One region of the Streptomyces sp. NPDC042259 genome, then DNA from elsewhere that is predicted to be linked to it. Evidence: riboswitches for the same ligand, from Rfam matches in the RefSeq annotation. Region 1 holds a riboswitch; the other holds the start of a gene.
The links. Region 1 has a riboswitch for thiamine pyrophosphate ahead of ACZ6MA_RS15970 (thiamine ABC transporter substrate-binding protein). Riboswitches for the same ligand answer to the same signal wherever they lie in the genome.

Region 1 (3,393 bases):
GAAGGGGACGGTGACCACGGCCCGCAGCAGTCGCTTCCCGGGGAAGTCGAAGCGGGCGAAGACATACGCGCCGGGCAGGGCGAGGGCGAGGGTCAGGGCCGTGGAGGCGAGGGCCTGCCAGGTGGTGAACCACAGGACGTGGCCGATCCGCTCGTCGCCGAGCACCTCGCCGACGCGGGCGAACTGCCACCGTCCGCCGTCCTTGAGCCCCCGGGCCACGATGGCGGAGACCGGGTAGGCGAAGAACAGACCGAAGAAGGCGACCGGCAGGGCCATCAGGCCGAGCCGGACCGCCGTCTGCCGGGAGAGCCCCTTCGGTCGCTTCGGGGCGGCTACTTCAGGACGAGCGAGGACCATGCCTTGACCCACTGGTCGCGGTTCTTGGCGATCTTCTCCGGGGCGAGGGTCGCGGGATCGGTGATCTTGGCACCGAACCGGGTGAATTCCTCGGGCAGCGCGGCGTCCTGGTTCGCCGGGTTGACGAACATCTGCAGCGGCATGTCCTCCTGGAACTTCTTGCCCAGCAGGAAGTCGATCAGGGCCTGGCCGCCCTCGGTGTTCTTCGCGCCCTTCAGCAAGCCGGCGAACTCCGTCTGCCGGAAGCAGGTGCCGGTCGCGACACCGGTCGGCCCCTCCTTGGGCAGCGGCTTCGCACCGAGCACCTCGGCGGGCGGGCTGGACGCGTAGGAGACGACGAGCGGCTTGTCGCCCTTGGCCTTCTTGCCCGCGGCGGAGCCGGAGAAGCGGTCGTTGTACGCCTGCTCCCAGCCGTCCACGACCTCGACGCCGTTGGCCTTGAGCTTCTTCCAGTAGTCCTGCCAGCCGGCGTCGCCGTACTTGGCGACGGTGCCCAGCTGGAAGGCGAGACCGGGGGACGAGGTGGCCGCGTTCTCGGTGACCAGGAGGTTCTTGTACTCCGGCTTGATCAGGTCGTCGAAGGACGCCGGCGGGCTGAGCTTGTGGCCGGCGAAGTACGCGCGGTCGTAGTTCACACAGATGTCGCCGAAGTCGACGGGCGTGACCCGGTGCTCGGCGGCGTCGGCCTGGAGCGCCTTGGGGACCCGGTCCAGGCCCTTGGCCTCGTACGGGGTGAACAGGCCGTTGTCGAGGGCCCGCGACAGGAGGGTGTTGTCGACGCCGAAGAAGACGTCGCCCTGCGGGTGGCTCTTGGAGAGGACGGCCTGGTTGACGGCCGTCCCGGCGTCCCCGCTCTTGAGCACCTTGACCTTGTACCCGGTGGTCCGGGTGAACTCCTTGAGCACCGCGTCCGACGCGGCGAAGGAGTCGTGCGAGACGAGCGTGACGGTCTTGGAGCCGGCGCCGGAGTCGTCCGAACCGCCGCAGGCGGCCAGCACGGGCACGCCGAGCGCGGTGATGACGGCCGCGCCGACGGCACGCCGGAGGGTGGTGTTCATGAGTGGGTTGACTCCCTACGCCGGTATGACCCGGATCAGGTCCGAGGGTCTGCGGCCCGTGCCGCACTCTCAGCGCTGTGCGCGCTCCCCTGTCGGATGTTCATTTGTGCGAGGTGTTCGCCTGGGCGAGTGGACAGTATCAGCGCTCGGCGGCGGCGAGCTGACCGCACGCTCCGTCGATCTCCTGGCCGCGCGTGTCACGCACGGTGACGGGCACGCCGTGCGCGGCGATCGCCTGGACGAACGCCCGCTCGTCCTCCGGCCGGGAGGCGGTCCACTTCGAACCCGGGGTCGGGTTGAGCGGGATGAGGTTGACGTGCACGCGCTTGCCCTTGAGGAGCCGGCCGAGCAGGTCACCACGCCACGCCTGGTCGTTGATGTCCCGGATGAGGGCGTACTCGATGGAGATCCGGCGGCCGGACTTCTCCGCGTACTCCCAGGCGGCGTCGAGGACCTCGCGGACCTTCCACCGGGTGTTGACCGGCACGAGGGTGTCGCGCAGCTCGTCGTCCGGGGCGTGCAGCGAGACCGCGAGACGGCACTTGAAGCCCTCGTCGGCGAAGCGCAGCATCGCGGGCACCAGGCCGACGGTGGAGACGGTGATGCCGCGCTGCGAGAGCCCGAGGCCGTCCGGCTCGGGGTCGGTCAGACGGCGGATCGCGCCGACGACGCGCTTGTAGTTGGCGAGCGGCTCGCCCATGCCCATGAAGACGATGTTGGAAAGCCGCGCCGGGCCGCCGGGCACCTCGCCGTCGCGCAGGGCGCGCATGCCGTCGACGATCTGGTGCACGATCTCGGCGGTCGACAGATTGCGGTCCAGCCCGGCCTGGCCGGTGGCGCAGAACGGGCAGTTCATGCCGCAGCCGGCCTGGGAGCTGATGCACATGGTGACCCGGTCGGGGTAACGCATGAGCACGGACTCGACCAGCGTGCCGTCGTGCAGCCGCCACAGGGTCTTACGGGTGGTGTCGCTGTCGCACGAGATGTGCCGTACGACGCTCATCAGCTCCGGCAGCAGCTCGGCCGCGAGCTTCTCGCGGGCCGCCGCCGGGATGTCCGTCCATGCCGCCGGGTCGTGCGCGTACCGGGCGAAGTAGTGCTGGGACAGCTGCTTCGCGCGAAACGGCTTCTCGCCGATCGCGGCGACGGCTTCGCGGCGCTCGGCGGGGGTGAGGTCGGCAAGGTGCCGCGGGGGCTTCTTGGCCCCGCGCGGCGCGACGAAAGTGAGTTCTCCGGGTGCAGGCATGGTCCTACCAGTGTCGCAGACATACGGAGAGGGGCCCGCCGCCCTGTGGACAACGTGCCCCTCACCGAAAAAACCGCAGGTCAGGCCATTGGACGAGGAAGACCCCGCCGCGGCTCAGGTGCTGCCGACGAAGACGACCAGCAGCAGCCACACCACCGGGGCGGTCGGCAGCAGCGAGTCCAGCCGGTCCATGATCCCGCCGTGGCCCGGCAGCAGGGCGCCCATGTCCTTGATGCCCAGGTCCCGCTTGATCATCGACTCGCCGAGGTCGCCCAGCGTGGCGCTGACCGCGACCGCGAGGCCCAGCAGCAGACCCTGCCACCACTGCCCGCCGTCGATCAGGAAGTGCGTGCACAGCGCGCCCGCCACCATGGCGAACGCCACCGCGCCGAGCAGCCCCTCCCGGGTCTTGCCGGGGCTGATGCGCGGCGCGAGCTTCTTCTTGCCGAACCGCCAGCCCACCGCGTAGGCACCGGTGTCGCTGACCACCGTGAGCAGCAGGAAGGTCAGGACCCGCCAGGCGCCGTCGTCCGCGGCCAGCATCAGCGCCACGAACGTGGCGAGGAAGGGCACGTAGAAGGCCGCGAAGATGCCCGCCGTGACGTCCCGGAGGTAGTCCTCGGGCGGCTCCGTCATACGCCATACGAGCACCGCGAGCGCGGTGAAGGCCATGGCCACCCACGCGCCCTCGGCGCCGTTCACGAAGCCGGCGACGACCATGGCGGCGCCACC
Region 2 (3,393 bases), on a different contig from region 1:
GCAGCAGGGTGCGCTCGTCGGCGATCACCTCGAGCTTGACCCAGTTCGTGCCGAGCGCCTCACGGGCCAGCCGGGCGGTGAGGACCGCCTCACCGGCGGTGAAGCAGCCCGCCGTGTTCGGCAGCACCCGGATGGCGTGCTTCTCCAGGACGGAGAGCACCGAGCCCCGCACACCGGCGTCCAGCCGGCGCATGGCGACCGTGGTCAGCTCGGTGCCGGAGGCCAGCAGCGCGCGTTCCAGCACGTCGAGGCTGGGCGCCCCGCCCGTGCCCATGATCAGCCGGGAGGAGAACGCGGTGCCGGCGATGGTCAGCGAATCGTCTGCCACGACGGATCAGCCCCCCTGCACGGCGGTGAGGACCTCGACGCGGTCGCCGTCGCCGAGCGTCGTGGCGGTCCACTGGCCACGGGGGACGACGGCCTCGTTGACGGCGGCGGCGACACCCGCGCGCGCGGTGGTGAGGGCCGCGACGAGGCCGTCGAGGGTCAGCCCCCGGGGCACCTCGCGCCGCTCGCCGTTGACATGGATGCCGACGTGGGCCTCGGGGCGGTCGGTGGGATCGGTGGGGTTCATGCGGGCAGCTCCTGGAGCGCGTTCGAGAAGCGTCGGGGGGAGAAGGGAAGGGCCGTCTCCGGCAGCCGTCCACCGGTCAGCACCTCGGCCATCACCTCGCCGGTGAGCGGGGTGAGCAGGATGCCGTTGCGGTGGTGGCCGGTGGCCATGAGCAGGCCGGGCAGTTCGGTCGGCCCCAGCAGGGGCGCGTTGTCGGGGGTGCCGGGGCGCAGCCCGGCGCGGGTCTCGACCAGGGGCAGCTCGGTGATGCCGGGCACCAGCTCGTGGGCGTCGCGCAGCAGCTCGTACACCCCGCCGGCGGTGACGGTGGTGTCCCAGCCCAGCTCCTCCGTCGTGGCTCCGACGACCAGCTCGCCGTTCTCGCGCGGCACCAGATAGACCGGGCCGCCACGGACCACCGCCCGTACGGTCCGGGACAGGAACGGCGCGTACGGGCCGGGCACCCGCAGCCGCAGGATCTGGCCCTTGACCGGGCGGACCGGGGGCAGCACCCGCTCGGGGACCCCCGCGAGACGGCCGCTGTGGCTGCCCGCGGCGAGCACGGTCGCCCCGGCGGCGACCCGGGTGCCGTTGGCCAGCTCGGCCCCCGTCGCGCGCTCCGCCCCGACCGTGAGGCGGGCCGCCGCCGCGCGGTGGAACCGGACACCGGCCCGCTCACAGGCGATGAGCAGGGCCTTCGCGAGCCGCCGGGGATCGGTCTGGTGATCGCCGTCCACCCGCACACCGCCGCTCACCCCCGGCGCGAGCATCGGCTCCAGCCGCCGGCACTCGCGCCCCGACAGCCACTGCGCCTCCAGCCCGGACCGCTGCTGGAGGGCGTGCAGCTCCCGCAGATGGGCGCGGTCGTCGGCGTCGAGGGCGACGGCGAGGGTGCCGCAGGCGCGGTAACCGGTGTCCTGGCCGCTCGCCTCCTCCAGCTCGGCCGTGAACGCCGGATAGCGCCGCGCGGACGCCAGATTCAAAGCGAGCAGCCACTGCTCACCGTGGTGCAGCTCCGTCACGGCGGCCAGCATGCCCGCCGCGACCAGGGCCGCGCCGCCGCCCGGCGCGGGGTCCGCGACGACCGTGCGCAGACCGCGCTGCGCCGCGCGCCACGCCGTGACGAGACCGATGACACCGCCGCCGACGACGAGCACGTCGCAGACGGTGTCCGACGGCGTGCCCGGCCCCGCGGGCATGGTGGAAGACGCGTGCATGGGCGTCCAGCCCCTCCCTTCGCCGGCATGACCCGGATCAGGTTCGTACGGTCGGAGGCCGTCCAGCCTCCCTCTCAGCCCGGTCGTCCGGGCTCCCGCGAGTGCTTTGCACGGCCACCCTAGTACGCGCCGCGAAAGGACCGGAAGGGCGGCCGGACGGGCCAGGCCCGCGCCGCCCGGCACGCCCCGGCGACCGCCCGTGGTGACGCTGTGTCAGACGTCTCCGCGGCGGGTGCTCCGGTACGGACAGGCCACGGCCCTACAGTGATCGGGTGAGCGAGCACGGGAAAGCAGCGAAGACCACCACCGACCGGCGCGTCGTCATCGTCGGCGCCGGGATGGCCGGGGTGCAGACCGCCGTCGCCCTGCGCGAGCAGGGCTGGCGCGGTGCGATCTCCGTCCTGGGCGCCGAGCCCCACCGGCCGTACGACCGGCCGCCGCTCTCCAAGGCCGTCCTGCTCGGCAAGGCCGAGGGCTCGGCCTTCGAGGTGGACTTCGCGTCGCTCGGCATAGAGCTGGACCTCGGCCGGGCGGCCACCGGCCTGCGCGCCGCCGAACACCTGCTGGAGACCGACGCCGGGCCCGTGTCCTACGACGTGCTGGTCATCGCCACCGGCGCCGAACCCCTCGCCCTGCCCGGCAGCGAGGGCGTGCCCGGTGTGCACCTGCTGCGCACCCTCGACGACGCCGAGCGGCTGCGCCCGGTACTGGCCGGGCGGCACGACGTCGTGGCGGTCGGCGCGGGCTGGATCGGCGCGGAGTTCGCGACCGCCGCACGCGAGGCGGGCTGCCGGGTGACGGTCGTGGAGGCCGCCGAACTGCCGCTGGCGGGCGCCATGCCGCCCGAGGTCGCCGCCCCCATGGCCCGCTGGTACGCCGACAGCGGGGCCCGGCTGCTGACCGGCGCCCGCGTGGCCGCCGTGGAGGCGGGCGCGGTACTGCTGGCCGACGGCACCCGGCTCGCGGCCGACGCGGTGGTCGTCGGCATCGGGGCGCGGCCCGCGACCGGCTGGCTGGCCGGCTCGGGCGTCGAGCTCGCGGCGGACCGCTCCGTCGTCACCGACGACCGGCTGCGCACCTCCCTGCCCGACGTCTACGCCGTCGGCGACTGCGCGTCCTTCCCCTCCGCCCGCTACGGCGAGCGGCTGCTGGTGCACCACTGGGACAACGCCCTGCAGGGCCCCCGGACCGTCGCCGCGAACATCGTCCACGGCCCGGCCGAGAGCCCGGTCTACGACCCGGTGCCCTACTTCTGGTCCGAGCAGTTCGGCCGCTTCGTGCAGTACGCGGGCCACCACGCGGCCGCCGACGAGCTGCTGTGGCGCGGCGACCCCGACGGTGCCGCCTGGACGGTGTGCTGGCTGCGCGCCGGCGTTCTGGTGGCCCTGCTGGCCGTGGGCCGGCCCCGTGACCTGGCCCAGGGGCGCAAACTCATCGAGCGCGGGGCCGCCATCGACCGGACGAAGGCCGCGGACGCGGCCGTGCCGCTGAAGACCGCCGCGCTGTGACGCGGTCCGCACCGCTCGCCCGGCCGGTTCCGGGTCCGGCGCGGGTCAACCCGGCTACCCACTGTCAGTCCTAGATGGCAGGCTTGTCCCGTGACCGAGATTGACGCAAAGATTG

Region 2: it holds a riboswitch for thiamine pyrophosphate, as region 1 does, so the genes downstream of both, thiO (glycine oxidase ThiO) here and ACZ6MA_RS15970 (thiamine ABC transporter substrate-binding protein) in region 1, are expected to answer to the same signal.

Annotation. Positions count from the first base shown of each region.
Region 1 covers NZ_JBVJDW010000005.1:94,906-98,298, forward strand. The annotation lists gene ACZ6MA_RS15965 (ABC transporter permease) at 1-357, opposite strand, end outside; gene ACZ6MA_RS15970 (thiamine ABC transporter substrate-binding protein) at 333-1,415, opposite strand; TPP riboswitch at 1,411-1,516, opposite strand; gene rlmN (dual-specificity RNA methyltransferase RlmN) at 1,555-2,661, opposite strand; gene ACZ6MA_RS15980 (phosphatidate cytidylyltransferase) at 2,776-3,393, opposite strand, start outside.
Region 2 covers NZ_JBVJDW010000001.1:306,292-309,684, reverse strand. The annotation lists gene ACZ6MA_RS01415 (thiazole synthase) at 1-274, opposite strand, end outside; gene thiS (sulfur carrier protein ThiS) at 335-574, opposite strand; gene thiO (glycine oxidase ThiO) at 571-1,770, opposite strand; TPP riboswitch at 1,768-1,879, opposite strand; gene ACZ6MA_RS01400 (NAD(P)/FAD-dependent oxidoreductase) at 2,109-3,278, shown strand; gene ACZ6MA_RS01395 (Rv2175c family DNA-binding protein) at 3,369-3,393, shown strand, end outside.